2 regions of the Bacillus vallismortis genome follow, and region 1 is predicted to be linked to the other one. Evidence: riboswitches for the same ligand, from Rfam matches in the RefSeq annotation. Region 1 holds a riboswitch; the other holds the start of a gene.
The links. A riboswitch is a leader RNA that binds a small molecule or an ion and turns the genes downstream of it on or off. The one in region 1 is predicted to bind S-adenosylmethionine.
Positions count from the first base shown of each region.

Region 2: linked by a shared signal. The riboswitch ahead of metI (cystathionine gamma-synthase/O-acetylhomoserine thiolyase) and the one ahead of BV11031_RS10170 (phosphoadenylyl-sulfate reductase) in region 1 are both predicted to bind S-adenosylmethionine.

Region 1 covers NZ_CP026362.1:1,865,409-1,880,958, reverse strand. The annotation lists gene BV11031_RS10235 (TraR/DksA family transcriptional regulator) at 11-385, shown strand; gene lspA (signal peptidase II) at 488-952, shown strand; gene BV11031_RS10225 (RluA family pseudouridine synthase) at 954-1,865, shown strand; gene pyrR (bifunctional pyrimidine operon transcriptional regulator/uracil phosphoribosyltransferase) at 2,048-2,593, shown strand; gene pyrP (uracil permease PyrP) at 2,768-4,075, shown strand; gene BV11031_RS10210 (aspartate carbamoyltransferase catalytic subunit) at 4,221-5,135, shown strand; gene BV11031_RS10205 (dihydroorotase) at 5,119-6,405, shown strand; gene BV11031_RS10200 (carbamoyl phosphate synthase small subunit) at 6,402-7,496, shown strand; gene carB (carbamoyl-phosphate synthase (glutamine-hydrolyzing) large subunit) at 7,481-10,696, shown strand; gene pyrK (dihydroorotate oxidase B electron transfer subunit) at 10,693-11,463, shown strand; gene BV11031_RS10185 (dihydroorotate dehydrogenase) at 11,463-12,398, shown strand; gene pyrF (orotidine-5'-phosphate decarboxylase) at 12,367-13,086, shown strand; gene pyrE (orotate phosphoribosyltransferase) at 13,083-13,715, shown strand; SAM riboswitch class I at 13,860-13,965, shown strand; gene BV11031_RS10170 (phosphoadenylyl-sulfate reductase) at 14,126-14,827, shown strand; gene cysP (sulfate permease) at 14,839-15,550, shown strand, end outside.
Region 2 covers NZ_CP026362.1:2,250,059-2,265,608, reverse strand. The annotation lists gene cotY (spore coat protein CotY) at 1-362, opposite strand, end outside; gene cotX (spore coat protein CotX) at 514-1,020, opposite strand; gene cotW (spore coat protein CotW) at 1,115-1,438, opposite strand; gene cotV (spore coat protein CotV) at 1,479-1,865, opposite strand; gene BV11031_RS12220 (DUF1360 domain-containing protein) at 2,025-2,381, shown strand; gene BV11031_RS12215 (hypothetical protein) at 2,663-2,869, shown strand; gene BV11031_RS12210 (YjcZ family sporulation protein) at 2,951-3,115, shown strand; gene spoVIF (sporulation-specific transcription regulator SpoVIF) at 3,252-3,506, shown strand; gene BV11031_RS12200 (ATP-dependent helicase) at 3,578-5,857, opposite strand; gene BV11031_RS12195 (hypothetical protein) at 5,977-6,231, shown strand; one part of gene BV11031_RS12190 (IS3 family transposase) at 6,342-6,615, shown strand; one part of gene BV11031_RS12190 (IS3 family transposase) at 6,615-7,492, shown strand; gene BV11031_RS12185 (GNAT family N-acetyltransferase) at 7,596-8,018, opposite strand; partial or broken gene BV11031_RS12180 (YjcG family protein) at 8,022-8,536, opposite strand; gene BV11031_RS12175 (esterase family protein) at 8,573-9,295, opposite strand; SAM riboswitch class I at 9,460-9,580, shown strand; gene metI (cystathionine gamma-synthase/O-acetylhomoserine thiolyase) at 9,649-10,770, shown strand; gene metC (cystathionine beta-lyase) at 10,763-11,935, shown strand; gene BV11031_RS12160 (GNAT family N-acetyltransferase) at 11,965-12,510, opposite strand; gene BV11031_RS12155 (DUF819 family protein) at 12,566-13,756, opposite strand; tRNA gene BV11031_RS12150 (tRNA-Val) at 13,930-14,002, shown strand; gene BV11031_RS12145 (response regulator aspartate phosphatase) at 14,281-15,438, opposite strand.

The DNA.
Region 1 (15,550 bases):
GTTGTGATGAATGAATGATCAACTGACCGCAATTTATACGGAACTTCTTCTAATGAAAGAAGAATTACAGTCGAGATTATTTGAGTATTCTTGCTTTCAGGCTTCAACAAGCCCGCAAGCAGCAATCAATCATAAACAAAAAGCAACTCTGGTCTATCACATTAAAGAAGAGCTTCAAGACGTTCTTCTCGCTTTGTCCAAAATCGAAAACGGCACATTCGGATATTGTGAAGAATCTGGGACTCCCATTCCTCTTTCAAAGCTTGCTGTACTGCCGACAGCCCGTACAGCAAACGATTTTATTTATTCTGTCCAATTTGAAAAAAAAACGCTTCCGCTGTGGAAATCAACGGATATCGAATATGGACAGGCACTGTATGAATAACAGTGCCTGTCTGGTTTATATGCCTGATATATCTTTACTCCGGTGCTTTTTATTGATAAAATGCATAATGGATTAAAGTAACCGTAAACTGGAGGAACGTTTGTGCTGTATTATATCATTGCACTTCTTATTATTGCAGCCGATCAATTGACAAAATGGCTAGTCGTCAAGAACATGGAGCTTGGACAAAGCATTCCGATCATTGATCAGGTATTCTATATCACCTCCCATCGCAATACGGGTGCTGCATGGGGGATATTGGCCGGTCAGATGTGGTTTTTCTACCTCATTACAACCGCGGTTATTATTGGCATTGTTTATTACATACAGCGTTATACTAAAGGACAAAGGCTTCTTGGCGTAGCTCTCGGACTTATGCTTGGCGGTGCCATCGGCAACTTCATCGACAGGGTCTTCAGACAGGAAGTTGTGGATTTTATCCATGTCATCATTGTGGATTACAATTACCCGATTTTTAATATCGCGGACTCTTCACTATGTGTCGGCGTCATGCTTTTATTTATACAAATGCTGTTGGACAGCGGGAAAAAGAAAAAGGAGCAATAGCATGAATCAAATTGATATAACCGCCTCAGAAGAACAAAAAAGTGAGCGGATTGATAAATTTCTGGCATCGACTGAGAATGATTGGTCGAGAACCCAGGTGCAGCAATGGGTGAAAGACGGACAAATTGTCGTAAACGGAAGCCCCGTAAAATCCAATTATAAAATTCAGCCGGGTGATCAGGTGACTGTCACTGTACCTGAGCCAGAAGCGCTCGACGTGCTGGCAGAACCTATGGATCTTGATATTTATTATGAAGACCAGGATGTGCTGGTCGTCAATAAACCTCGCGGAATGGTTGTTCACCCAGCCCCCGGGCATCTTACGGGGACACTTGTAAACGGCCTTATGGCTCATTGCACGGATCTTTCCGGCATTAATGGCGTGATGCGTCCGGGGATTGTTCACAGAATCGATAAGGACACGTCCGGCTTATTGATGGTGGCGAAAAATGATATGGCGCATGAGTCACTCGTGAACCAATTGGTCAACAAAACGGTTACGCGTAAATATACGGCGGTTGTCCACGGGCTTATTTCTCACGATGACGGCACTATTGACGCGCCGATCGGCCGGGACAAGAAAGACCGTCAAAGCATGACTGTAGCGCGTGATGGCAAAAACGCCGTCACTCATTTTCATGTACTTGAGCGTTTTCAAGATTTTACGCTGGTGGAATGCCAGCTTGAAACAGGAAGAACGCACCAAATTCGTGTGCATATGAAATATATCGGATTTCCATTAGCGGGCGATCCAAAATACGGGCCAAGAAAAACGATTGATTTTAACGGCCAGGCCCTCCACGCCGGCATTTTAGGTTTTGATCATCCTCGCACCGGTGAATATGTCGAATTTGAAGCGCCGCTTCCGGACGATATGGCAGAATTAATCGAAAGCCTCAGAAAAAACGGTTGACAGGCTGTTTCTTTTCTGAAATAATAAACGAAGCTGAATAGATTCTTTAAAACAGTCCAGAGAGGCTGAGAAGGATAATGGATAGACGGGATGCGTGTGTTGGCGCGTACCTTGTCCTAAAACCCCTCTATGCTCTGGCAAGAGGGGTTTTTTCTTCTATATGAACTGTGAGGTGTCACACATTGAATCAAAAAGCTGTCATTCTCGACGAACAAGCAATCAGACGGGCGCTGACCAGAATTGCTCACGAAATGATCGAACGCAATAAAGGAATGAATAACTGCATTCTTGTTGGGATCAAGACAAGAGGAATTTACTTGGCGAAACGCCTTGCGGAACGAATCGAGCAGATTGAAGGAAGTCCTGTAACAGTCGGTGAAATTGATATTACTCTTTACAGAGACGATCTTTCCAAAAAAACGAGCAACGAGGAGCCGCTTGTGAAAGGTGCAGATATTCCGGTAGACATCAACGATCAAAAAGTTATTCTTGTTGATGATGTCCTATATACCGGAAGAACGGTCAGAGCAGGCATGGATGCACTCGTTGATGTAGGCAGACCTTCTTCCATTCAGCTGGCTGTGCTTGTGGACAGAGGGCACCGGGAGCTGCCGATCCGAGCGGATTATATCGGGAAAAACATCCCGACATCAAAGGCTGAAAAGGTAATGGTTCAGCTTCATGAGGTAGATCAAAACGATCTCGTGGCCATTTATGAAAATGAATAATAGATCACCTTTTTAAAGGCAATCCAGAGAGGTTGCAAAGAGGTACAAAAACAAAGTCCCGAACGTATTCGGCAGGACTTTGTATGCCTCTTTGCGTAAAAATAGCAAAGAGGTTTTTTTATACAGTCATTGAGTCATCCTAATATAAAGTTAACAATCAGGGGGAAAATCATCATGAGTAAGAAAAAAGTAAATTTAGGAGTCAGGGATGTCCCGACACCTTTCTCGTGGGTTTCATTCAGCCTGCAGCATTTGTTTGCCATGTTTGGTTCAACGATTTTGGTTCCGAAGCTGGTCGGAATGAGTCCTGCAGTGGCATTGGTGACAAGCGGCATCGGGACACTGGCTTACCTTCTCATTACGAAAGGGCAAATTCCTGCGTATCTCGGTTCATCCTTCGCTTTTATTTCTCCGATCATATTGGTCAAAGCGACCGGCGGGCCGGGAGCGGCCATGGTCGGAGCGTTTCTTGCGGGGTTAGTGTATGGGCTGATTGCCTTATTGATCAGGCAGCTAGGAACAGGCTGGCTGATGAAGGTTCTCCCTCCTGTAGTCGTAGGCCCTGTTATTATCGTCATCGGGCTGGGGCTGGCAAGCACTGCGGTAAACATGGCGATGTACGCTGATCCGAACGCGAGTGAATTGGTCTACAGCTTAAAGCATTTTAGTGTCGCAGGGGTTACGCTGGCCATCACGATTATATGCGCAATTTACTTGCGAGGATTTTTAAGCCTGATACCGGTTCTGATTGGCATTATCGGCGGATACCTATTTGCCCTTATACAAGGGATTGTCAACTTCCAGCCGGTGCTTGACGCGAAATGGTTTGCAGTGCCTGAATTTATCATCCCGTTCAAAGACTATTCACCGTCAATAACACTCGGCATCGCAGCGGCCATGGTTCCTGTCGCGTTTGTGACAATGTCTGAGCATATCGGCCATCAAATGGTGCTAAGCAAAGTTGTCGGACAAGATTTCATTAAAAAGCCGGGGCTTCATCGCTCCATCATGGGTGACAGCGTGGCGACAATTCTGGCTTCCCTGATCGGCGGTCCGCCGACAACGACTTACGGAGAAAACATTGGCGTGCTGGCCATTACAAGAGTATTCAGCGTCTTTGTCATCGGCGGCGCTGCAGTAATTGCATTATGCTTCGGCTTTATCGGCAAAATCTCAGCGCTGATCAGTTCAGTGCCGTCAGCGGTCATGGGAGGCGTCTCCTTCCTGCTGTTCGGAATCATTGCTTCAAGCGGTCTGAGAATGCTGATAGACAACAAAATTGATTATGAAAACAACAGAAACCTCATTATCACATCGGTTATCCTTGTGATTGGTGTAGGAGGCGCGTTTATCCAAGTGTCTCAAGGAGGATTCCAAGTATCAGGAATGGCGCTTGCTGCGATTGTCGGTGTCATTTTAAACCTGATTCTTCCGCAGGCGAAAGAAGAGCAGGTGGATACATCTGAACAACATCATATTTAAAACCTTTTAATGAAAGTCCAGAGAGGCTTGGAAGGGTTATGAAGAGAAGGAAGCTTCAATGCTGCCCTCTATTTAACCATACCCCGAGTCTATCTTAGACCGGGGTTTTTTTCAGCCTTAAAGTTGAAATGAGAGGGGAAAGAACATGAAGCATTTAACGACGATGAGTGAACTCAGCACTGAGGAAATCAAAGATTTGCTTCAAACAGCACACGATCTCAAAAGCGGAAAAACAGACAATTGGCTTGCGGGGAAATTTGCAGCGAACCTGTTTTTTGAACCGAGCACAAGAACACGGTTTAGCTTCGAAGTCGCGGAAAAAAAGCTGGGCATGAATGTCCTGAACCTTGATGGAACAAGCACAAGCGTGCAAAAAGGCGAAACCCTATATGACACCATCCGGACGCTTGAATCAATCGGTGTGGACGTATGCGTCATCAGGCACAGTGAAGATGAGTACTATAAAGAGCTTGCCAGCCAGGTGAATATTCCGATTCTGAATGCCGGGGACGGATGCGGCCAGCATCCGACACAATCACTGCTTGATGTCATGACGATTTATGAAGAGTTCAATACATTCAAAGGTCTTACCGTCTCCATTCACGGCGATATCAAGCACAGCAGAGTGGCAAGGTCGAATGCGGAGGTTTTGGCAAGACTGGGTGCCCGCGTACTGTTTTCCGGTCCTTCGGAATGGCAAGATGAAGAAAACACATTCGGCACATATGTCTCAATGGATGAAGCAGTTGAGTCTTCCGATGTCGTGATGCTGCTGCGCATTCAAAATGAAAGACATCAGTCCGCTCGTAGCCAAGACGGTTATTTAAACAAATACGGCTTGACCGTAGAACGGGCTGAGCGTATGAAGCAGCATGCGATCATTATGCATCCTGCTCCGGTAAACAGAGGAGTGGAGATTGATGACAGCTTAGTAGAAAGCGAAAAATCAAGAATCTTCAAGCAAATGCAAAACGGCGTATTTATCAGAATGGCAGTGATACAGCGTGCCTTACAAACCAAAGTGAAAAGAGGAGAAGCAGCGTATGTCATATCTCATTAAAAACGGCTGGATACTTAACGAAAATGGTGAAAAAACAGAAGCGGATATTCGAGTGACAGGAGAAATCATCTCCGAAGTCGGCAAGCTTGATGCAGCGGAGGGAGAAACGGTCATTGATGCAAACGGATTGCTCGTTTCACCTGGGTTTGTCGATCTCCACGTCCACTTCAGAGAGCCGGGCGGTGAGAAGAAAGAAACCATTGAAACCGGAGCAAAAGCAGCGGCGCGCGGCGGATATACAACTGTGGCGGCAATGCCGAATACGCGGCCGGTTCCTGATACGAAAGAGCAAATGGAATGGGTGCAAAACAGAATTAAAGAAACCTCATGTGTCAGAGTTCTTCCATATGCGTCCATTACGATCAGACAAATCGGTGATGAGATGACAAACTTTGAAGCTTTAACAGAAGCCGGAGCATTTGCTTTTACAGATGACGGCGTCGGTATACAGACAGCAGGAATGATGTATGAAGCGATGAAACGGGCAGCTGCGATCGACAAAGCGATTGTTGCACATTGCGAAGACAACTCCTTAATTTACGGAGGAAGTGTGCATGAGGGAACATTCTCAAAAGCAAACGGGCTCAACGGCATTCCTTCTGTGTGTGAATCGGTTCATATTGCCCGCGATGTGTTGCTGGCTGAGGCGGCAGGCTGCCATTACCATGTATGCCATATCAGCACAAAAGAGTCTGTCAGGGTCGTGCGTGATGCGAAAAAAGCGGGAATCAAAGTGACAGCAGAAGTGTCACCGCATCATTTGCTCCTTTGTGATGAGGACATTCCAGGACTTGACACAAATTATAAAATGAATCCTCCGCTTCGCAGCGCAGAAGACAGAGCTGCTTTAATCGAGGGTCTTTTAGATGGAACAATTGATTTTATCGCAACAGATCATGCGCCGCATACAGAAGAAGAGAAAAACACAGAAATGAAGCTGGCGCCATTCGGAATTGTCGGTTTAGAAACAGCATTCCCGCTTCTTTACACACACTTTGTCAAAAATGGCAGCTGGTCGCTGAAACAGCTGATTGACTACATGACAATCAAACCATGCGAAGCGTTCGGTCTCCCATACGGAACATTACAAACGGGGCAAGTTGCCGATATGACGTTAATTGATTTGGAAAAAGAAGCGGCGATCGACAAAGAGACATTTTTATCAAAAGGAAAAAACACACCATTCAACGGCATCAGCTGCACCGGCTGGCCGGTCGCCACAATTGCGGCAGGGAAGCTTGCTTATGAAGAGGGGAGACTTGTCAAATGAAGAGACGATTAGTACTGGAAAACGGAGCGGTATTCGAGGGAAAAGCCTTCGGAAGCTTAGAACACAGCATGGGAGAAGTCGTTTTTAACACGGGAATGACAGGTTATCAGGAAATTTTATCTGATCCTTCTTACTGCGGGCAGATCGTAACATTAACGTATCCGCTTATTGGGAATTACGGCATTAACCGTGATGATTTTGAATCCATTACCCCTTTTGTAAAAGGGCTGGTCGTCAAAGAATTGTGTGAACTGCCTTCAAACTGGCGTTCCGCATACACTTTAGACGAATATTTAAAAATGAAAAACATTCCAGGACTGCAGGGGATTGATACAAGAAAACTGACAAGAATGATCCGCACATCAGGCGCGCTGAAAGGAACATTCGCTGCACCAGATGAAGATATAGAAGCAGTGCTGAAAAGGCTCACTGAAACTGAACTCCCGAGACATCAAGTATCCCAAGTATCAGCCAAAACAGCATATCCGAGCCCGGGAAGAGGCAAGCGTATCGTCTTGGTTGACTTCGGCATGAAGCACGGCATTCTTAGAGAGCTGAACAAACGGAAATGCGACGTTATTGTTGTGCCTTACAACATTACAGCGGAAGAAGTGCTTCAGCTGAAACCGGACGGCATCATGCTTTCTAATGGACCTGGAGATCCGAAAGATGTGCCTGAAGCGATTGAAATGATCAAAGGTATTCTCGGAAAAGTGCCATTATTCGGAATATGCCTCGGCCACCAGTTATTTGCGCTGGCGTGCGGAGCGAATACTGAAAAAATGAAATTCGGCCACAGGGGCTCAAACCATCCGGTAAAAGAGCTGGCCACCGGAAAAGTAGCTTTAACATCCCAAAACCATGGCTATACAGTGTCATCCATCAGCGAAACAGAGCTGGAAGTGACACATATCGCAATTAACGACGATACGATTGAGGGGCTCAAGCATAAAACATTACCGGCATTTACGGTTCAATATCATCCCGAAGCTTCGCCAGGCCCTGAGGATGCCAACCATCTATTTGACAGATTCATCGAAATGATCGAAACAACAGAGAAAGAAGGGGAAGCGGTATGCCAAAACGTGTAGACATTAACAAAATTTTAGTAATCGGGTCTGGACCGATCATCATCGGCCAAGCAGCAGAATTTGACTATGCGGGAACGCAAGCCTGCCTTGCGTTGAAAGAAGAAGGCTATGAAGTCATCCTTGTCAACTCAAACCCTGCCACGATCATGACAGATACAGAAATGGCTGACAAGGTTTACATCGAACCGCTCACTCCTGAATTCCTGACGCGAATCATCAGAAAAGAGCGACCGGATGCGATTCTTCCTACTCTTGGAGGCCAAACCGGCTTGAATCTTGCGGTTGAGCTTTCTGAAAGAGGCGTGCTGGAAGAGTGCGGCGTCGAAGTGCTTGGAACGAAGCTGTCTGCGATTCAGCAGGCTGAAGACCGCGACTTGTTTAGAACACTGATGAATGAGCTGAATGAACCGGTGCCTGAAAGTGAGATCATCCACTCCCTGGAAGAAGCAGAAGCCTTCGTCAGCCAAATTGGATTCCCTGTCATTGTCCGCCCGGCATATACATTAGGCGGAACAGGCGGCGGCATCTGCTCGAATGAAACTGAGCTGAAAGAAATTGTTGAGAACGGCTTAAAATTAAGCCCGGTTCACCAATGTCTGCTTGAAAAAAGCATCGCCGGCTATAAAGAAATCGAATATGAAGTCATGAGAGACAGCCAAGACCACGCCATTGTCGTTTGTAATATGGAAAATATTGATCCGGTCGGAATCCATACTGGCGACAGCATTGTTGTCGCGCCGAGCCAAACGCTCAGCGATCGCGAATATCAGCTCTTGCGGAATGTATCATTAAAACTCATTCGCGCGCTTGGAATTGAAGGCGGGTGTAACGTACAGCTCGCTTTAGATCCAGACAGCTTCCAATACTATATTATTGAGGTAAACCCGCGTGTCAGCCGTTCATCCGCTCTTGCGTCAAAAGCGACGGGATATCCGATTGCGAAGCTTGCTGCTAAAATTGCCGTCGGCCTTTCGTTAGATGAAATGATGAATCCGGTAACAGGAAAAACATATGCAGCATTTGAACCGGCTCTTGACTATGTCGTCTCCAAAATTCCGCGCTGGCCGTTTGATAAGTTTGAATCAGCAAACAGAAAGCTCGGCACGCAAATGAAAGCGACAGGAGAGGTCATGGCGATCGGCCGCACGCTCGAAGAGTCACTGCTGAAGGCTGTGCGTTCACTGGAAGCGGATGTGTATCATCTTGAATTGAAAGACGCTGCTGACATTTCAGATGAGCTTCTTGAAAAACGAATTAAAAAGGCCGGTGATGAACGCTTATTCTACTTAGCTGAAGCGTACAGAAGAGGCTACACGGTAGAAGATCTCCATGAATTTTCCACAATCGATGTTTTCTTCCTGCATAAGCTGTTCGGAATCGTACAGTTTGAAAAAGAACTGAAGGCAAAAGCGGGCGATAAGGATGTGTTGAGACAGGCAAAAGAACTCGGATTCTCTGATCAGTACATCAGCCGTGAGTGGAAAATGAAAGAATCGGAGCTTTATAGCTTAAGAAAGCAAGCGGAAATTGCGCCGGTATTCAAAATGGTAGATACGTGTGCTGCGGAATTTGAATCAGAAACGCCATACTTTTACAGCACATACGAAGAGGAAAATGAATCTGTCGTTACAGAAAAGAAAAGTGTGATCGTGCTTGGTTCCGGTCCGATTCGAATCGGTCAGGGTGTTGAGTTTGACTACGCAACTGTTCACTCTGTGTGGGCGATTAAACAGGCAGGCTATGAAGCCATTATTGTCAATAACAACCCGGAAACCGTTTCAACAGACTTCAGCATCTCAGACAAGCTGTATTTTGAACCGCTTACGATTGAAGATGTCATGCACATCATTGATCTCGAACAGCCAATGGGGGTTGTCGTACAGTTTGGCGGACAAACTGCCATTAACCTGGCAGACGAGCTTTCTGCACGCGGAGTCAACATCCTTGGGACTTCATTAGAAGATTTAGACCGTGCGGAAGACCGGGATAAATTTGAACAAGCGCTTGGAGCTCTTGGTGTTCCGCAGCCGCTTGGCAAAACAGCGACATCAGTTGAGCAGGCGGTCAGCATCGCGAGTAACATCGGCTATCCGGTATTGGTGCGCCCTTCCTATGTACTTGGCGGCCGGGCGATGGAGATTGTGTATCATGAGGAAGAGCTGCTTCATTACATGAAAAACGCAGTCAAAATCAATCCGCAGCACCCTGTATTAATTGACAGATATTTAACCGGGAAAGAAATTGAAGTGGATGCAGTATCTGACGGTGAAACAGTTGTCATTCCGGGAATTATGGAGCACATTGAACGGGCGGGCGTTCACTCCGGAGACTCAATCGCGGTTTATCCGCCTCAGTCTCTCACAGAAGACATTCAGAAAAAAATTGAACAATACACGATCGCATTAGCCAAAGGGCTGAACATTGTCGGGTTGCTCAATATCCAATTCGTGTTATCACAAGGCGAAGTGTACGTGCTTGAAGTCAATCCAAGATCAAGCAGAACCGTACCGTTCTTAAGTAAAATTACGGGTATCCCAATGGCGAACCTCGCCACAAAAGTCATTCTCGGCCAAAAACTGGCTGCGTTCGGCTACGCCGAGGGCCTTCAGCCTGAACAGCAAGGGGTGTTTGTAAAAGCACCGGTCTTCTCCTTCGCTAAGCTGAGAAGAGTGGACATTACGCTAGGCCCTGAAATGAAATCAACTGGTGAGGTCATGGGGAAAGATTCCACCCTTGAAAAAGCGCTCTATAAAGCGTTGATTGCTTCAGGCATTCAAATCCCTAACTACGGTTCCGTGCTTTTAACAGTGGCTGATAAGGACAAAGAAGAAGGGCTTGCTGTCGCTAAGAGGTTTCATGCGATCGGCTACAACATTTTAGCGACGGAAGGAACGGCAGGTTATCTGAAAGAAGCCTCCATTCCAGCGAAGGTCGTCGGAAAAATCGGCCAGGACGGCCCGAACTTGCTTGATGTGATCAGAAACGGAGAAGCGCAGTTTGTCATCAATACGCTGACAAAAGGAAAGCAGCCGGCAAGAGACGGATTTAGAATCAGACGTGAATCAGTAGAAAACGGTGTTGCCTGCTTGACGTCATTAGATACGGCAGAAGCGATATTGCGAGTGCTTGAAAGCATGACATTCCGTGCTGATCAAATGCCGGCAGTCAACACAAATCAGGAGGCGGCAGTCACAATATGAAAAAAGCGTATTTGACAGTATGTTCTAACCAGCAAATTGCAGACCGGGTGTATCAAATGGTTCTGAAAGGGGAACTTGTCCAAGGGTTTACAACCCCGGGGCAGTTCCTCCATCTTAAAGTGAGCGAAGCGGTTACGCCTCTTTTGCGAAGGCCAATCAGCATCGCCGACGTCAACTTTGAAAAAAATGAAGTCACCATCATTTATCGAGTAGATGGGGAAGGGACAAGACTCTTATCTCTGAAGCAACGAGGGGAACTTGTGGATGTCCTCGGACCATTGGGAAATGGCTTTCCTGTCAATGAAGTCCAACCCGGAAAGACGGCTTTGCTGGTGGGAGGCGGTGTAGGTGTGCCGCCTCTCCAAGAGCTGTCGAAACGCTTGCACGAAAAAGGGATAAAGGTCATACACGTGTTAGGATTCCAATCGGCAAAGGATATTTTTTACGAAGAAGAGTGCCGGCAATACGGGGACACATATGTCGCAACAGCTGACGGAAGCTATGGGGAGACCGGATTTGTCACAGATGTGATAAAACAGAAAAACTTAGAGTTTGATATTCTTCTTAGTTGCGGGCCGACACCGATGCTGAAGGCGTTAAAGCAGGATTATGCCCATAAAGAAGTTTACCTGTCCATGGAGGAACGAATGGGTTGCGGTATTGGGGCATGCTTCGCGTGTGTGTGCCACACAAACGAAAGTGAGACATCCTACGTAAAAGTATGTCTCGACGGACCTGTATTTAAAGCTCAGGAGGTGGCGCTGTAATGCTAGAGGTGAAATTGCCGGGACTTGATTTGAAAAATCCGATCATTCCTGCATCAGGCTGCTTCGGTTTTGGAAAAGAGTTTGCGCGTTTTTATGATTTATCTTGTCTCGGAGCCATTATGATCAAAGCGACGACAAAGGAGCCTCGCTTCGGGAATCCGACCCCAAGGGTAGCCGAGACTGGCGCTGGAATGCTCAATGCGATCGGTCTGCAAAACCCGGGGCTGGAAAGCGTTTTGCAAAATGAGCTGCCATGGCTTGAGCAGTTTGATACGCCGATCATCGCCAATGTCGCAGGTTCCAAAGTCGAGGATTATGTACAGGTCGCGGCGAATATCGGTAAAGCGCCCAACGTTCATGCACTTGAGTTGAACATTTCCTGCCCGAATGTGAAAACAGGCGGAATCGCTTTTGGCACGAACCCGGAAATGGCTGCCGATTTGACAAAAGCGGTTAAAGAGGTTTCAGATGTGCCCGTTTATGTGAAGCTTTCTCCGAATGTGGCAAATATCACAGAAATTGCATCAGCGATCGAAGAGGCGGGAGCGGACGGTCTTACGATGATTAACACACTAATCGGCATGAGGCTTGATTTAACATCAGGCAAGCCGATATTAGCGAATCAAACAGGCGGGCTCTCCGGACCTGCTGTGAAGCCGGTTGCCATTCGCATGGTGTATGAAGTCAGCCAGGCTGTCAACATCCCGATTATCGGAATGGGAGGCGTGCAGACGGCAGAAGATGCACTGGAGTTTCTTCTCGCAGGAGCAAGCGCGGTCGCTGTCGGAACGGCAAACTTTGTGAATCCTTTTGCATGCCCGGACATGATTGAACAGCTGCCATCTGTATTGCGCCAATACGGCTATGAATCAATTGAAGAATGTATCGGAAGGAGCTGGAACCATGAAAAACGACCTGCCCATCATCGCGCTTGATTTTGCATCAGCTGAAGAAACACTTGCGTTCTTAGCGCCTTTTCAGCAAAAACCGTTATTTGTAAAGGTTGGAATGGAGCTTTTTTATCAAGAAGGGCCGTCGATTGTTAAACAACTAAAAGAAAGAGAGTGCGAGCTGTTTTTAGATTTAAAGCTTCATGACATCCCGACCACTGTGCACAAAGCGATGAAGCGCTTAGCCGCTCTTGGGGTAGACCTCGTCAATGTTCATGCGGCCGGAGGCAAAAAAATGATGCAAGCAGCTCTGGAAGGCTTAGAAGAAGGGACGCCATCCGGGAAAAAACGCCCTTCCCTTATCGCGGTAACCCAGCTGACAAGCACATCTGAACAAATCATGAAAGATGAACTGCTGATCGAAAAGCCTTTGATTGACACGGTCGTCCACTACAGCAAACTAACAGAAGAAAGCGGATTGGATGGAGTGGTCTGCTCTGTTCATGAAGCAAAAGCCATTTACCAAGCGGTGCCGTCTTCATTTCTGACTGTCACTCCAGGGATCAGGCTGTCAGAAGACGCTGCGAATGACCAAATCCGCGTAGCGACACCTGCAATTGCAAGAGAGAAAGGGTCATCCGCAATTGTAGTAGGACGCTCGATTACAAAAGCGAAAAACCCAGTAAAAGCCTATGAAGCTGTCAAACTCGAATGGGAGGGATTCAAGTCATGAAGCAAACCATCGCAAAACATTTATTAGACATTCAAGCTGTATTTTTACGCCCGAACGAGCCATTTACATGGGCAAGCGGCATTTTATCGCCAATTTACTGTGACAACCGCCTTACGCTATCTTTCCCGGAAGTCAGAAATGATGTGGCCTCAGGCATCCACAAGCTTGTCGAAGAGCATTTTCCTGAAGCTGAAATGATTGCGGGTACAGCGACAGCCGGTATTCCTCATGCTGCTCTGGCGGCTGACCGTTTGAACCTTCCGATGTGTTATGTGAGAAGCAAGCCGAAAGCGCACGGAAAAGGCAATCAGATTGAGGGAGCCGTGCAAAAGGGGCAAAAAACGGTCGTCATTGAAGACTTAATCTCTACAGGAGGCAGCGTGCTTGAAGCTGCGGCAGCTTTACAAGCGGCTGGCTGTGAAGTGCTTGGTGTCGTCTCAATCTTTACGTACGGGCTTTCTCAAGCGCAGGAAGCGTTTGAGAAGGCAGAACTGCCATACTACTCTTTAACTGATTATGATGCGCTCACACAGGTCGCGCTTGAAAACGGAAATATTCATTCAGGGGATTTAGAAAAGCTGAAAACGTGGAAACGAAATCCCGAGTCAAAAGATTGGTTTAAAAAATAACAAATAAATTTCGCAGATGCACAGAGGCCTCAAAGCCTTGATGCAGTTGAAAACAGGCCCCGAGGTCTGTTTTTTTATTAATCCTATAAAAAAAGTCGGGTTGACTTATGTTAGAATTGTGCTAAAATTTACTACAAATCTAAAAACTTATCAAGAGCGGCTGAGGGACTGGACCTATGAAGCCCGGCAACCTGCACAGTTTGTAAGGTGCTACTTCCAGCAAAATGAAATCCATTTTGAAAGATAAGGGCTGCATGCTGTTCTTGTCTTTCTTTCCGCCGGATCGAAAGTTTTTTATTTTAAGAGGAAGAAGGGATGGCGGCAATCACCGCAGCCGCGCATGACATTACAATTGGAAAAAGGCAATCAGCAGAAAGCGACTGTTTGTCTCCGAAAGGAGGAAAGAAGAAATGTTAACGTACGATAATTGGGAAGAGCCAACGATTACATTTCCGGAAGACGATCCTTATAAAGGAGCGCTGTCAGTTTTAAAGTGGGCATACGGCCATTACGGCAATCAGCTTGTTTATGCCTGCAGTTTCGGAATTGAGGGAATCGTTCTGATTGATTTAATTTATAAAGTGAAAAAAGACGCAGAGATTGTGTTTCTTGATACAGGACTTCATTTTAAAGAAACCTATGAAACGATTGAACGAGTGAAAGAGCGTTGCCCGGGTCTTCATATCATCCTGAAAAAACCAGATCTCACGCTTGAGGAGCAAGCTGGTGAATATGGCGACAAACTGTGGGAGAGAGAACCGAATCAATGCTGCTATCTCAGAAAGATCGTTCCTTTAAGAGAGGCGCTTTCGGGACATCCGGCCTGGCTTTCCGGTCTGCGCCGTGATCAAGGGCCGAGTCGTGCCAATACGAATTTCTTAAACAAAGATGAAAAATTCAAATCAGTAAAAGTATGTCCGCTTATCCACTGGACTTGGAAAGACATTTGGAGATACACATCCCGGAATGAGCTGGACTACAATCCGCTTCATGACCAAGGATATCCAAGTATTGGCTGCGCGCCTTGTACCGCTCCAGCTTTTACTGCAGAGGATTTACGCTCAGGAAGATGGAATGGTATGGCGAAAACAGAATGCGGACTGCATGAATAAGGAGCTGTAAAATGGAATTAGCCGCTATTTTATTTAGCTTGTTTTTCGCGATGAATATTGGTGCAAGCGGCGCTGCAGCTTCGATGGGAGTTGCTTACGGCTCTGGAGCCATCAAAGAGAAAACATACGCTTTAATTCTGTGCGCAGTCGGTGTGCTCGCTGGAGCGGTCATTGGCGGGGGCGAGGTTGTAAAAACCATCAGCTCTGGGATTATCCCTGAGCAGACCATTACACTGACGGTTGTTTGCATTATTATTGGAGCCGCTGCGCTGTCACTCTTTACAGCTAACCTGCTCGGCATTCCTTTGTCGACAAGTGAAGTAACGGTCGGCGCTGTTGTCGGCGTGGGAGTGGCTTACAAGGTATTGTTTGTGAACAGCCTTCTGGTCATTGTGTCGTTTTGGATTTTTGTCCCGCTGTTCGCTTTCGGTTTCACATATTTCGTGTATAAGCTGTTTCGTTATTTTAAGATTGAATTGAAATCGTCTAAAAAGCAAAAAATCCTTGGCATTGCGTTGTTAGGTGCCGGATTTTTCGAAGCGTTCTCTGCTGGCATGAACAACGTGGCGAATGCCGTTGGCCCGTTAGTTGCGGCCGGTGTGCTGGATGTCGCGAAAGGAACCTGGTACGGAGGGGTTTTTGTTGCACTTGGCGCGCTGTTATTAGGCCGGCGGGTATTAGAAACAAACGGGAAGAAAATTACGAGATTTTCAAAAGGAGAGG
Region 2 (15,550 bases), 380 kb from region 1:
CCAAAGAAATCCGGGTCGCAAGGATGGCAAACACTTAAGGTATCGCCTTTGACATCGACCGGGCGTAAAATAGACAGTGTTGCACAGCAATCGCATAATTTTTCAACGCGGAAGAAAATGGACTCAAAGCATTGCATATCATCCACAAATCCCCCCACGTTTCCGAAAGTGGAGAACAATCCGCCTTTTTTATCAAACAAGAGAAACGGAATTGTGTCTTTACCTGCAATTGTCGGATTCAAAAGGTTTGTATAGCAGCCAGTAGGACACTGTTCCTCAACTGCCTCCTGCTCTGCTAAAATCTTTTCCACTGCATCGCATACACAGTTCTCATGCCGGCCATGGGTTTTTCCGCAGCTCATTGATTTCAGCTCCTTCTTTATAGGGTATTTGACTTTAGTCCTTAACAACATATGTACCCGTGCCCCACTTGGTGTGGGTGAACGTCTATATATTCATCATATGCTTGGAAAATAAGAAAAAGCAGAGCGTTTTTAGCTCTGCTTTTAGGTTCTAGAGAACAAGAGTAATAACTAGGATCGCTACAAGGGTGTTTGTTGCTGTAGAGATAAGAGTTGCGATATCGGCATCTACTGTTGAGACATTTACGCCGCGGGAGCATTCGATGAGAAGTTTTTGGCGGTTAACTTGTTTGTTAGCTGTAAGTTGCAATAAATCTTGTGCGACTAATTCGGCAATTACTCCATCTGCAATGGATGTCAGAGTAGCTGTTACGACAGCTGCATTAAGTGCTGTTACGACTGAAGTTACGGCTTGAACGTCTGTAGATGTAACATTGATGTCACAAGAATCTCTGATGATAATCGTTTCATCGGAGACTTGTTTGTTGAGATTTGCCTGAGCTAGATCTTGGTCGATAAAGGCGTTGTCGTTGCCAAACCCATTGCCATTACAGCAAACATCGCAATTGCATTTTCTGTCTTCTTTTTTTTCTTTTTCGTCTAACGGGTGGTCACAGTCAGGATCAAGTGCAACCCAAGAATATGGTCTGCTTTCCATATCTATTCCTCCTTTTCTTTTACTGTTATTAAATGAGCGAGCCTCTTACTTTGACTGAGGCATATATCATGATGAAGTGCCCTATTTTTTATGATTAATTTGAATTGTTATTGTTTTGCCGTCTTTGTCTGAGCTGTTCGATGAGTTGCTCTCGGCGGCTTAGCGGTTTTTCGTTCTTTTGCTCATGTGCGGCTGTTTCTTCTTTTTTCTTCTTTTGGTTTTCTATTAACGCTTCGGATTTAGCCTGCAAGTCTTTTACTAGATTTAAGAGCATTTCTTTTTCTTCGTCTGATACTTTTTTCATTTTGTCTTTTGTGACACCATGTTTAAGAAAAATATTGTGGACCAGCATTTTCGTCATCGGATCAACTTCCGGAAGCTTTGCAAGCTCTTCTTTGATTTTATCGTTATCTGACATTTTTTCTCACCTCGGCTTTTAAGTTTGTGAAAAGAAAGGGTTAAAGGACGTCAAGTTCATTGAGAATGCTGTTTAACACCTGAAGCAAGATTTGTACAAAGGTTATTATTTCGTCGGCAGACAAAGTGATTTTGATGTTTCGGCTGTTGATAATTTTAATGATGGTTCTTTTTTTGATTTGGGAGCTATCGAGAATAAGAATTTCGCTTGCGACTGCGTCAGCCAAATCCTCATCGGCGATGACGAGCTGGGTCGCCAGGATAATCATGGTTGTCACAAAGGCTTGTATAGAAAGGGCAGATGTTATATGTGATGTATCTATTGTGATATTTTCGCAATCAATCACTTCGATCTGCTGCTCGAATTCGCTTGATAATTGCTCAAATATTGCAGGATGCAGGGATTCAACTTTTTCTTCAATCGACATAACCTTCACTCCTTTCTTATCCATACTCTATATAATGCAAATGGGGTGCAGAGCGGAATAAGAAAAACAACCAATTTTGCGCCGGACAAGATACAATTCATGAAGAATAGGGTTTTTGCATATATGTGAAGGGATCATGATTGGCAAAGGAGTGAACAAGTGGTTATCAATGGGCTGACAATTGCTCTTCTTTCGCTTGCGGTCTTCCGGCTCGCACGCTTGCTGGTGTTTGACACGATTATGGCGCCGCTTCGCAGCCTGTTTCAAGAAGAGAAGGAAGAAAAGGATGCGGACGGGAACGTGGAAACGTATATTGTCATCAAGGGGACTGGCATCAGGGCCTTTGTTGGTGAATTGCTGAGCTGCTATTGGTGTACAGGCGTGTGGTGCGCCGGATTTTTGATTTTGTTCCAGGCTTTGATTCCGCAAATGGCGCAGTGGCTGATTTTACTGCTGGCGATCGCCGGTCTTGCCGGCATTATAGAAACACTCGTATCAAAATGGCTGCAAGAATGAGGCATTGCCACCAGCAACTTTCTTCAAGAATACGCATAAAGTAGCATATATGACATAAGGAAAGGAAGGGAACGACATGAATCAATTCAATAAACCTTCCCAAAAAACTCCATATACAGATTCATCATATCAATCAAAAAAGATCAAAAAGAAAGGCTGCGGGTGCGGAAAGAAAAAGAAAAAGCCTCAATAGCCTGACAACGAAAACCGGGGGGGCTCCGGTTTTTTGTTTTTTAACGGAGTGGTCTCGTCCAGCATATATCATAAGTGGGGGGATATTAGTGAATGAGTTCGAAAAATGGATTGAAGGCAAATATGAACCTCACGAACAAAAGCAAAAAGAGCATGAAGACATCATGAGCCGCATCAGAAAAGACTTGGATGCATTTGACGAAGCTGGTCTGGCGTTTGAAGAGGAAATTGAAGAGCTGGCAGAAAAAACCGAAGCCTTCCTTAAAAAACGCCAGGACCAGTACGGACAATTATAAATCCGCAATCGCCCTATGCGTATATCCAAACCGATTGAAGCGGCTCACATAGTGTATAGAGAGTAAAGGAGGTGCTTAACTATGGGCTTTGGATACGGATTTGGCGGCGGCTACGGCGGCAGCTGCGGTGGCGGCTGTTATGGCGGTTATGCTGGCGGTTACGGCGGCGGCTATGGTTCAACATTTGTTCTTCTAGTCGTATTGTTCATTCTCCTTATCATCGTAGGTGCATCTTATTTCTGCTAAAACGTTAGAGGAAGTGCGGAAAATCCGCGCTTCCTTGAGTCTGTAAACTGATTCGAGGAAAAAATGGAATGAGAAAGGCACATCACTTATTGGTGTTCATATAATATCGTATTACTCCGCCTAAAGGAGGCGCATTATGGATAATCAATTTTTTAAAAATATTGAAAAGAAAACAGGCGTCAATATGAAGGATGTCATGAATCTTGCCGGCTCTCTTCAAAACGCCAATTTTAAAGATGAAAACACAGTGCGCAGCGTAATTAGCCGTGTCGCACAGCTGGCAAACAGACGCGTGCCAAAGGAATTAGAAGATAAAATTGTTCAATCGATTACAAGCGGCAAAGAAAAGCTTGATTTTGGCACAATTTCTAAAATGCTGGATAACAAATAAGCGGATGGCCTGGCTGACTTTTTCAGCGGGCTTTTTTTACAGAAAAGACCCGGCAGATCACTGCCGGGCTGTTAGTTATGCAAGGGCTGTCTTACTTGCTGTAAAAGGGGATACAAAAATCTTGAGCGGTGGGCCGTTTTGCCGCGTCTGTTGGCGGGACAAGACAAATATAAATGCTGTTCGGCCCGGGTCATGGCTACATATAATAGTCGTCTTTCTTCCTCAAGAGCCGCTTCATCGCCTTTTCTCGCTGTTTCTAATGAGAAATCGTGCGGTATCGAGCCGTCAACCGCGCCTAACACATAAACCGTTTTGAATTCAAGGCCTTTTGAGCGATGAATGGTCATCAGCTGAACGCCGTTATCATCCGTTTTGTTTTTCTCGGCGGCCCTCATATGGTCTACGTGGGCGAGAAAGTCAGGAATGGTTTTGAATTTTTTGGCGACGACTTTAATGTCACGCAGGTCATCGGAGCCTTTTTCTAGCTTGTTGCCTTCGTTCCCCCGTTTTTTTAAATACTCGGAGAAGCCCATTTTTCCTTCGGCGAAGGTGATTGCCTCAACCGGCTTCATCGTGCGGAGGCTTGCAAAAAATGGCACGATTTTCTTGATTTTATTGAGCTGGAACGGCTTCAGATCAGGGAGCTTGGCCAGCGCTTTAATCATGGAGCAGTCCTCGGTAATCGAGAGCGCCTTCAGTGTGTTCAAAGCGGATTGCTTTAAGAACAAGGCAGGCAGCAAGTGCTTAACCGCCTCAGTGTCATCCTCATTTTGGCTGGCGTACAAGTATGCAAGAATCTGGCGGACAATGCGTCTGCTGTAAAACGATTGGACACCGCGGTCAGCTGTATAAGGAATTGACGAATGATGAAGCCTTTCATATATGGCGCGGCCTCCGCTGTTTGTGCGGTAGAGAACCGCAAAGTCTTCAGGGGTTGCCCCGTTTTGAATTTTTTCTTTGATATCGGATACGACCATTGTGGCCTCTTCTTCTTCGTCATAAGGATAAAACAGCATAGGGACCTGGACGTCATCGCGTGCGGCTTCAAGCATTTTGGCATATCTGTTTTTGTTCTTTTTCACAACGATATCAGCACTGGAAACGATTGGGTGTGTTGACCGGTAGTTTGCGGTTAAATAAATCGTTTTCGCTCCGGGATAATCCTTCTGAAAATCAAGAATAAAAGATGGATTGCTTCCGCGAAACGCGTAGATAGACTGATCGTCGTCCCCGACGCAGCACAGGTTTTGCTCAGGGCTGGCGAGCATCTGCATGATTTTATATTGAACCGGGTTAATGTCCTGAAACTCATCAATCAATATATAAGTAAACCGAGATTGATATTGTTCCAGAAGATCCGGCTGATTGATAAACAATTCGTAGCAGGCAGAAGCCATGTCATCAAAGTCAAATTGGTTGTTTTCTTTTTTCTGGCGTTCATAATGTTCATATAATCGATAGACTTGTTTTTCCCACTCATCTTGTAAAGGGATGCGTTCATTCGGCACATAAGTGTTTTTCCAAAAGCCGATCTGCTGCAGCGCCTGATCAACGGGGAACTCTTTTTCATCTATGCCTTCTTCATAGAGTGCTTTTTTGATATATTGTTCCCGCTGCCACTCCATTTTCAGCAAATGCTCGCCGTTCCATTTGGCAGAATCATAGTGATACAAGATTTTATAAAAGAAGCTGTGGAATGTTCCGGTGACAAGTCTTCTGACTTTTGCCGGCTGTAATCCATACTGCTTCGCCATGCGCTCTTTCATTTCGGCGACGGCTTTTGTCGTAAAGGTGACAAGCAGCATATTTTCCGGCGCTATGCCTAAATGTTCAATCATGTGGGCGGCACGAGCCGTCAGCACGCGTGTTTTTCCGCTTCCCGCACCTGCAAGCACAAGCAGAGGGCCTTCTGTTTCCGTGACAGCTTTCAGCTGATCCGTGTTCAAGCCGACAGACGGAAAAAGGCTCGTATCAGGTTCTATTGTTTTTTGGACGAATGGTGTTCCGGGTTTAATGCTTCTCGGCCGCTGCCATTCCGCGACAGCTGGAGACGAGTCAGCCGCAATCGCTTTTCCCTTGGGCAAACGAAAGACACCGGATTCCTGATACTCTTCTTTTTTCTCCTCTTGAGCGGGTTTCGTTCCGCAGGCCTCTTCACATGCCGGAAAGTGGCCTGGCTGGCGGTGGATAAACTCCGGAGGATCAGCGATGTTGAGTCTTAACAAAACGGGTTTTCCGCAATGAGAACAAACTAAATGTCCTTTTATTCCTTCTTCAAAGAGGAATTGATAGTGTTCTCTCGAATATGTATATAAATGTATCGTTCGATCATTCAGTCGGGCGCATTTCAAAAAGGGGTCCTCCCAATCAAAAAAAGGTGTTCAATACAGACAAAGACTATCATAACAAAAGAAACGTGTTTCAAAAAGTATGTTTAAGGGAAAAGAGATAGCAGAAGGGTGGGTATCGTATGATATATGCAGGTCACATTCAAAACCAGCAATACGCTCAATATGCAAATCGAACGATCGGTCATAAGCAGGATTACGCCGGAACCGAAAAAATCAACTATGTTCCATTTCAGCGGGTATACAAGGAACTGGAGAAACAGCAGGAGAATCAAACGGCCGCTGAAAGAAAAGTGAACGAGATGAAACGTAAGCGCTCTCTTTATAAGATGTTGCGAGAAAAAGGGATGGGCACATATATTAATCGATATGTATAAAAAACCGTTCGCATCCGGGACTGACCCCATAAGATGAGACAAATAAAAACACCTTCAAGTTTGAAAACGGATGATTGTTATCCGAAATTAGACTTGGAGGTGTATTTTCTATGGGGACAAGAGTGAGTTATCCGCTTGAAGTGAAACAGAAGGCTGTAGAAATGAGATTGGCAGGCGTACCTATGAAAGAGATCATGCAGGAGTTGAATATCAAAAATAATACGCAGATTAAGACATGGGTCAGATGGTATAAGGCTGGTGATACACATCGATTTGAACAGCCTGTTGGTAAGCAATACACTTATGGAAAAGGTCCGGAGTATTCTTCCGAATTAGAGAAACTGCAGGCAGAGAATCGTTACCTGAGACAACAGAATGAAGTTTTAAAAAAGTACAACGAATTGGAAAGGAAGTTGATAGCAAAACGTCAGTCGAACTTGTAGAAATATTGCACAGCACAATGACCGTGCAGGATATCTGTATTCATTTAGGTATCTCTCGGGCGTCTTATTATCGTTGGAAGAAGAATCTGATGAAGGATCATCCCAAACGCCATTTGGAAAAACAAATCGGCACGTTGTGCCGAGAGCACAAGTATCGATATGGATATCGAAAAATCACAGCCATATTAAAAAAGGGAATGTGTATTAACCATAAAACGGTTCAGCGTATTATGCAGAAAAATCAGTGGCAGTGCCGGGTTAAGGTGAAAAAGCGCAAGAAGAATGGGCAGCCATATGCCGTGGTCGATAATATATTAGATCGGAACTTTCAGTCTGATCATCCTCTTGAAAAACTAGTAACGGACATCACGTATTTGCCTTATGGACAGAAGCAATTGTACCTTTCCAGTATATTGGATGTATACAATGGAGAAGTGATTGCTTTTACGATTGGAGATAAGCAGGACACAGACTTTGTCTTACACACACTTGATCAACTGCCAACACTGCCTGAGAACTGCGTGTTACATAGTGACCAAGGATCTGTGTATACATCTTACGAGTATCAGAAAGCTGTTAAAACAAAAGGCATTACCATGAGCATGTCCCGTAAAGGGACGCCCGCTGATAATGCCTCCATCGAATCGTTTCATTCCTCACTAAAGTCTGAAACGTTCTATCTTAACAGCATTGATCGAACCACGACCGCCATCGTAGAACGCACTGTCATAGAATACATTCATTATTATAACAATTTCCGTATTCAAACGAAACTAAACAACCAATCACCGATAAATTATCGGCAATTGGCTGTTTAAAAGGTGTTTTGATCCCTGTCTTAAAAACGGGGGTCAGTCCCATCCAGAGAACGGTTTTTTATGTGCTTGAAAAAATCCGGATCTCAATAGACCCGGATGCTGTTTAGTCTTTCATCATTTGTACGTGGGGAATGCCGGCATCGAGGAATTCTTTTTCAGAAATCACACGATACCCGTGTTTTTTGTAAAACGGAACAGCATGCGTTTGCGCGTTTAACATGAAGCCCGAAGCACCGCCGTCCGCGGCCGCTTTTTCGAGCGCTTTCATAATGATGCCGCCGACACCGGAGGAGCGGTGGCTTTTCAATACGCAAATCCGCTCTAACTTGCCGTAGCCGTCCTTCATACGCCATCTTCCGGCACCGACAGGCTTTTCGCCGTCATATACGACGATATGCTCAGACTCATTTTCAAGTTCGTCAATTTCTTCTTCAGCAGGCACGTTTTGTTCTTTGACAAAGACTTCTTCTCTTACATAAAATGCGTCTTTCATTTGTTGTTCATTTTTTGCGATAACTGCTTCCAAATATTATTCTCCTTTGCCTAGCAAAAAGGTTTCATATACGGTCCATGATCCGTTTTCAAGCTGGTAAAGTAAGTGAAAACGATCAATGATTTCTTCATGCGACACTTCCTGCATTTTTAATTGTCCCAGAACATCCGAATGCTCATCGTCGGAAAGATTTTGGCCGACCGTCACATGCGGGACAAAAGCGTATTCCTGTTCACCAGCCAGCACACCGGTGTATAGTTTTTCATTGAGTGTTTTTAATTCTTCCGTCGGTTCTGCTTTGATGTAAATGACATTATTGACAGGCGCAAATGAGCTGTATTTTGTCAATTTGAGAACGACCGGATGGGACTCCCTTGCGATGGCTCTCAGATGTGATACTAGCTGATCGGCTTTCTCCTCCGCCAATTCAAACGATGATCTCAGCGTCATATGGGGCGGGATCAAGGAATAGCTCGGATCATAGCGCTTTCTGTAAGAGTTCGCAAGGTCTTGGAGTTTTTTGATGGAAATAAAACGATTCCGTATTTCATATTATGTCCCTCCTGGAAATAAAGTATGATTGAGTATTAAAGCATTTTTTTCAGCGCCGGCGTGATAAGCGGCTGCCAGTATGTCCATTTGTGGTCTCCTTCAAATGGCTCATACTCATAATCTGAAAGCTTCTTCTCCAGCAGCTGTTTCAGCTCACGGTTCGGTTCTGTAAAGTCCAGAATGTTCCCGTCAGTCGTGTGGACGTCAGTTTCTTTCGTGCCGATTTGGTGATAAATAGAGAGGTGTTCAATATTGTCCGATTGCTTCACGGCCTCCAATACATGCTTGTCAACATAGGGAGACTGCATAATGATGTTTCCGAACATATTCGGATAATCGAGTGCTGTCATGAGCGATATGGTTGCTCCGAGCGAATCGCCGATTAGCGTGCGTCCGTAGCCGACATGATAAGTAGGATACTCATCATCCGCAAACGGTACGAGCTCATGGGCGATGAACCGTTTATACGCCGAAAATTTGGAGCCCTCCGGATGATAGGTTTTTCTGCGTTCATCAACATCCTTATAAGGAACACCGATAATAATACTCCGGTCAATTTCACGTTTGGACAGCAATTCCTCGACCTGCCTGCCAATTCTCCCCAGCCTGAAATAATCGTGGCCGTCCTGCGCGATAATAACATGGTATTTATAAAGAGGGGAGTAGTTGGACGGCAGATAAACGAGCAATGTCATTTCCTCGTTAAGCTCTTTCGAAAAGAATTTCTTTTCTTGCACTGTGCCGTTTTTCGGTGCCATAATACATTCCTCCAGGACAACTAGACTTTCTTGCGTTTTCCATTATTGTACCATGAATTATTAGAAATTTCTCTCTTTAAACCGTTCGGAACTCGAAGAAAAAAGTATTGAAATAAACTGCGAATTAAGTTAATATAAAACAATCAGAAAATTGAAATCGATATTTCTTATCGTGAGAGGTGGAGGGACTGGCCCTTAGAAACCTCAGCAACCGGCCTGTTTTGCATATGTGCAAAGCGCCAAGGTGCTAAATCCAGCAAGCGTTTTATGCTTGGAAGATAAGAGGAAGCGTTTAAACCCCTTCTTCTTATGAAGAAGGGGTTTTTTATTTTGAAAAGGGAAGGTGCAGCTATATGTCACAGCATGTTGAAACGAAATTAGCCCAAATCGGGAACCGAAGCGACGAAGTAACGGGGACAGTGAGTCCTCCTATTTATTTATCAACAGCATACCGCCACAGAGGGATCGGTGAATCAACCGGATTTGATTATGTCCGCACAAAAAATCCGACACGCCAGCTTGTGGAGGACGCGATCGCCAGCTTAGAGAACGGAGCGAGAGGGCTTGCCTTCAGTTCGGGAATGGCGGCCATCCAAACAATTATGGCGCTATTTAAAAGCGGAGACGAACTGATCGTTTCATCCGACCTATATGGCGGCACGTACCGCTTGTTTGAAAATGAATGGAAAAAATACGGCTTGACCTTTCATTATGATGATTTCAGCGACGAAGACTGTTTACGCTCCAAGATAACGCCGAATACAAAAGCGGTGTTTGTGGAAACGCCGACAAATCCGCTCATGCAGGAGGCGGACATTGAAAAGATCGCCCAGATCACAAAAGAGCACGGTATTCTGCTGATCGTTGATAATACATTTTACACACCGGTCTTGCAGCAGCCGCTTGAGCTGGGAGCCGACATTGTGATACACAGTGCAACCAAGTATTTAGGCGGGCATAACGACCTGCTTGCAGGGCTTGTCGTTGTGAAAGATGAACAGCTTGGAGAAGAAATGTTTCAACACCAAAATGCCATCGGTGCTGTCCTGCCTCCATTTGATTCATGGCTTCTCATGAGAGGAATGAAGACGCTGAGCCTCAGAATGCGCCAGCATCAGGCAAACGCGCAGGAGCTTGCGGCGTTTTTAGAAGAGCAGGAAGAAATTGCGGATGTGCTGCATCCCGGAAAAGGCGGCATGCTGTCCTTCCGTCTGCAAAAAGAAGAGTGGGTGAACCCGTTTTTAAAAGCGCTGAAGACCATTTGTTTTGCGGAAAGCCTCGGCGGGGTGGAGAGCTTTATTACATATCCAGCCACACAGACGCACATGGATATTCCTGAAGACATCCGCATCGCAAACGGGGTTTGCAATCGTCTGCTGCGCTTTTCGGTCGGAATTGAACATGCGGAGGATTTAAAAGAAGACCTAAAACAGGCGTTATGTCAGGTCAAAGAGGGAGCTGTTTCATTTGAGTAATCACAATTGGACGCTGGAAACCCAGCTCGTGCACAATCCATTTAAAACAGACGGTTCAACAGGGGCCGTCAGTGTGCCGATCCAGCATGCATCAACATTTCATCAATCTTCATTTGAAGAGTTTGGCGCATATGACTACAGCCGCTCAGGCACGCCGACAAGAACAGCGCTCGAAGAAACCATTGCCGCACTGGAAGGCGGAACGAGAGGATTGGCTTTTAGCTCAGGCATGGCTGCGATCTCGACAGCATTTTTACTTCTGTCACAGGGCGATCACGTTCTTGTGACAGAAGATGTATACGGCGGAACCTTCCGCATGGTGACAGAGGTGCTGACCCGGTTTGGCATTGAGCATACGTTTGTCGACATGACGGACATGAATGAAGTGGCGCGGAATATCAAACCAAACACGAAGGTCATTTATATGGAAACACCGTCAAATCCGACACTTGGGATTACTGATATAAAAGCGGTGGTTCAGCTCGCAAAAGAAAACGGCTGTTTGACCTTTCTGGACAATACCTTCATGACACCGGCACTGCAGCGGCCGCTTGATCTCGGCGTGGATATTGTGCTTCACAGCGCAACAAAGTTCTTGAGCGGACACAGCGATGTGCTCTCAGGCCTGGCTGCTGTCAAGGATGAAGAGCTTGGAAAGCAGCTGTATAAGCTGCAAAACGCATTCGGCGCCGTCCTTGGCGTGCAAGATTGCTGGCTTGTGCTGCGCGGATTAAAAACATTGCAGGTCCGCTTAGAAAAAGCAAGCCAAACAGCGCAGCGGCTTGCGGAATTTTTCCAGGAGCATCCGGCGGTGAAACGCGTGTATTATCCGGGTCTGGCTGATCATCCGGGCGCTGACATTCATCAAGGCCAGTCGGCGGGAGCGGGCGCCGTGCTATCATTTGAGCTTGAAAGCAAAGATGCCGTTAAGAAATTAGTAGAGAATGTATCACTTCCGGTCTTTGCTGTAAGCCTTGGCGCCGTGGAATCGATTTTGTCCTATCCGGCAACGATGTCTCACGCGGCAATGCCGAAGGAAGAGCGTGAAAAACGCGGCATCACAGACGGACTGCTCCGTCTCAGTGTCGGTGTCGAAAACGCAGATGATTTGAAACGTGATTTCGAACAAGCGCTGAAAGAAATTGCGCCAGTGGCGGTTCGTTAAAAAAGAAGCCGGGGATGGCCCGGCTTCTTTTACTGTTCATCATCTGGATTCAGAATCGCGAGTACTTGGTGATCCTCCCAAACGCCGTTGATTTTCACATTTTTACGGGCAATGCCCTCTTTATGAAACCCCGCTTTTTCCAATACACGCATCGATCCGAGATTGCGGGGCATCACACCGGCTTCAATACGGTGCAGTTTCAATTCGTGAAACGCAAAATCAACAATCAATTTGACGGCCTCTGTCATCAGGCCCTTTCCATTATGGGCTTTGTCTAAAAAATACCCGATGAACGCCGTTTGCAGCGCCCCGCGGATGATTTGAAAGAGCGAAACCGTGCCGATTAATGTATTGTCTGACGCAGTGAAAATGCCAAAATGATACTCTTCATCCTTCTCCAGTCTTTGCTGATACTCAGTTATTCGTTTTCTTTGCCCTTCAACCGTATAATAATCGTCTGCGCGTATCATGGAAAACTGTTCAAAAAAATCCCGGTTTTCGCTTTGCAGCCGCAGATGTTCTTCCGCATCCTTTACCTCTAAAGGTCTTACATAGATGTTTTTTCCTTTTAGCATACAGTAATCTCCCCAATCTTCTTACATTATTCTAAGGAAACTGCAATTATCCTTTTTATAAAAAAGAAGAAAACCAATTTCCCAAAAAGGTGCCGACATAGTTCCCGATTAAGTAACCGAGCGTACCGACAAGCATGATGGGGGCAACAAGCTCACGCCATCCCTTGGCAATTGCCATCGCAGCCGCTGTCGTAGGCCCCCCGACAGCAGCATTGACAGCGAGCAGAATTTCCTCAAACCGCACGCGGAATAATTTTCCGACGGCTAAGGAAACAGTTAAATTGCTGATCGCAACAACTAAGACAAATAATAGAATAAGAGGCGCATTGGTGACGATTAAGCGCAAATCTGCAGGAATGCCGATCACCACAAAAAATAAATAAATCAAAAAGGTTCCAAGCTCCTGAGATCCATTGAGCCTTTCAAAAAAACGCGGGAAAAGAAAAATGATAAGAACCGTTAAAGACGTAAGCATTAGATACTGATCGCCAAGCGTTCCGGTCAACAGGGGATGAGAAAAAAGGCTTTTAAAATAGCCGGAAATCTTCACACTAGCCGCAACAAGCGCAAAAGCAGCACCGGTATTAAAAGCGATATCCTTTAAAGAAATGTCCTTCCGTTTCCAATAGCTTTCTGCACTGTTTCCGCTCTTTCCATCGGCTTTCACTTTTTCTTCAAACGGCATAGCATAATGCCGCTGAAACCATTTCACTGCAGGAATGCTGATTAAGATCAAAAACAAAAGTGCCATCATAATATTATCAGCCACAACGGCAGCCGACACATATTCCCCCGGCGTCTCAAATTTCGCCGCCATCGCCGCAAAATTGATCCCGCCGCCGATATAAGAAGCGCTGATCATTCCGCCGATTTTATCGAGGTAAGGAATATGCTGATTGAACAGAAAAAAAGCAAGGACGCTCCCAAGCACAGTTCCGACGGAGCTAATCAGAAAAATAAACAGTAAACGCCTGCTTTCCTTGAAAATCTGCCGCACATTGATCTGAAACAGCAAAAGGGGAATCGCCAGCGGCACCACATAAGACCAAACAGTATCATATACAGGCGATTCAACAGGAAGAACTCCTATATTTGTAAACACCATAGCACCTAAAAGCGCAATGATAGCGCCAGACACAGCGGACGCCCACTTAAAGCGCTGCTCCAGCCCGATGCTCACTGCTGCCCACACCGCAATAAATCCCCACAAAACCCAAACATCATCAGAAGAAATCAAAGAATGCAATCCTCTATCACCCCTATTATTAGAAAATTAAGACATATTATAATAGCCGATGAACAGAACAGCAAGTCCGAAAAAAAGTTTTTCTAAAAAAGCTGTTGACGAATAGGGGAGGAGGTTATATAATAGAACTTGTCAGAAAGACAATAATATACCCAGAAACACTTACATATCGTGATTCCGTAGCTCAGCTGGGAGAGCGCTACCTTGACAGGGTAGAGGTCGCTGGTTCGAGCCCAGTCGGAATCATAGCTTAAACCCTTGCGTAGCAAGGGTTTTTTACTTTTTATAGGGGTTGTCGGTTTTATTAATGCAGTATATGATTTAAATGAAAACACAGGAATAAATATTGAATTGAGAAGATAAAATAAAAACCCCATTTGTAAAGTCCAAAATGGGGTTGTTTCTTAATATCATATTAAGTTGCTGCTCTATCTGCGACCTTATAAGTGGACTGCTCAGAAAGAGCGTATGAAGCGCTAGATACTCCAACAACGCCAAGCAAGAGCGCTAAACAAATTGCAATTTTACATTTTTTCATTTAAATGCTTCCCCCTTTGAATTTGTTTGCGTGCTTCAATTGCCATTTGATAAAAATCGACCGCATCATGTCTATCTTCTTTGTTGGTCAAAAAATCAGCAACAGCGTATTCTTCCATATCACCATAAAGGTTTTTATCTTTGAAGAACTTGAACACTTCTCTAAGTGTTTGTAAGTCGAATGATAAATAAAGACCTTTAACCAGTTTTAATTTCTCTGTTACTTCCTGATTGTTGTGTCTGGAAGCAACCTTCTGACCTTCCTGGTACAATTCTAAAGCAGCCTTTAAATCATTCTTCTTTGCTTTGACATATGCTAGATTAAAAATCGCTTTAGACTCATATATGTGTTTGCGATCCCTATGAATTCCATAGGCGATTTGAAAATGTTTGTCAGCATTGTCAAGTTCTTCAAGGTTATTATAACATAAACCGACATTAAAATGAGCGGAACCAATTAAATGTTGCTCTCCTATTTTTAAAGCATCATCTAAAGCCTTTTGAGCTGTTTTTAAAGCATCCTCATAACACATTTTATCTAGCCAGTTTCCAAAAATAACAAACTGACATTGGATCATTTCTTTGCCATATGTTAGGTTATCCTGAGCATCTTTTTGCCCTTTAAATATAGAGTATGCACGCTGAGCATAATTCATGGAGAAATGAGTCTCTTTCATATAGTAATAGACCTCTGAAACTTTGAAATAGAACTCTGCCTTATCTGTATTTGCGTTTTCGTCTAATAAATCAAGATATTTTTCAGCTTCTCGATAATATGTTAAAGCAATAACTAAATCTCTTGTTCTGAAATGATACATACCGGTGAAAAAGTGATAATAGAACTCAATTGTATTCGTAAGAGATTCAGGAGCCATACTTTCCCGTGTCTTTTTGAGATCAGAATAAACACAATCTATATTTTTAACAGAGTCAGGCTCGAGATACGACAGCATTATTTCGTGGCGTAGCTTTAATAGCTGAAGATAGACTGCTACCTTTTCATTTTTCTCCATCATATCAAATTCTTTTTCAACTTTTTGTTTCATTTCTTTTGCTTTCTCAACTCGTCCCTGCTTTATTACAACATACCAATGATTAATATCTGTAGTTACGTAATGATATGGGATTAAATCCGAAACAGACAATTGGATACCTCCTTTTATTTACATTTATTTAATATTATACCACCAAAGACACCCTCTTATAGAATTATTTTTTGAAAAATCTTTCTATTCGGACTAAAAAAGGTCAGAATAA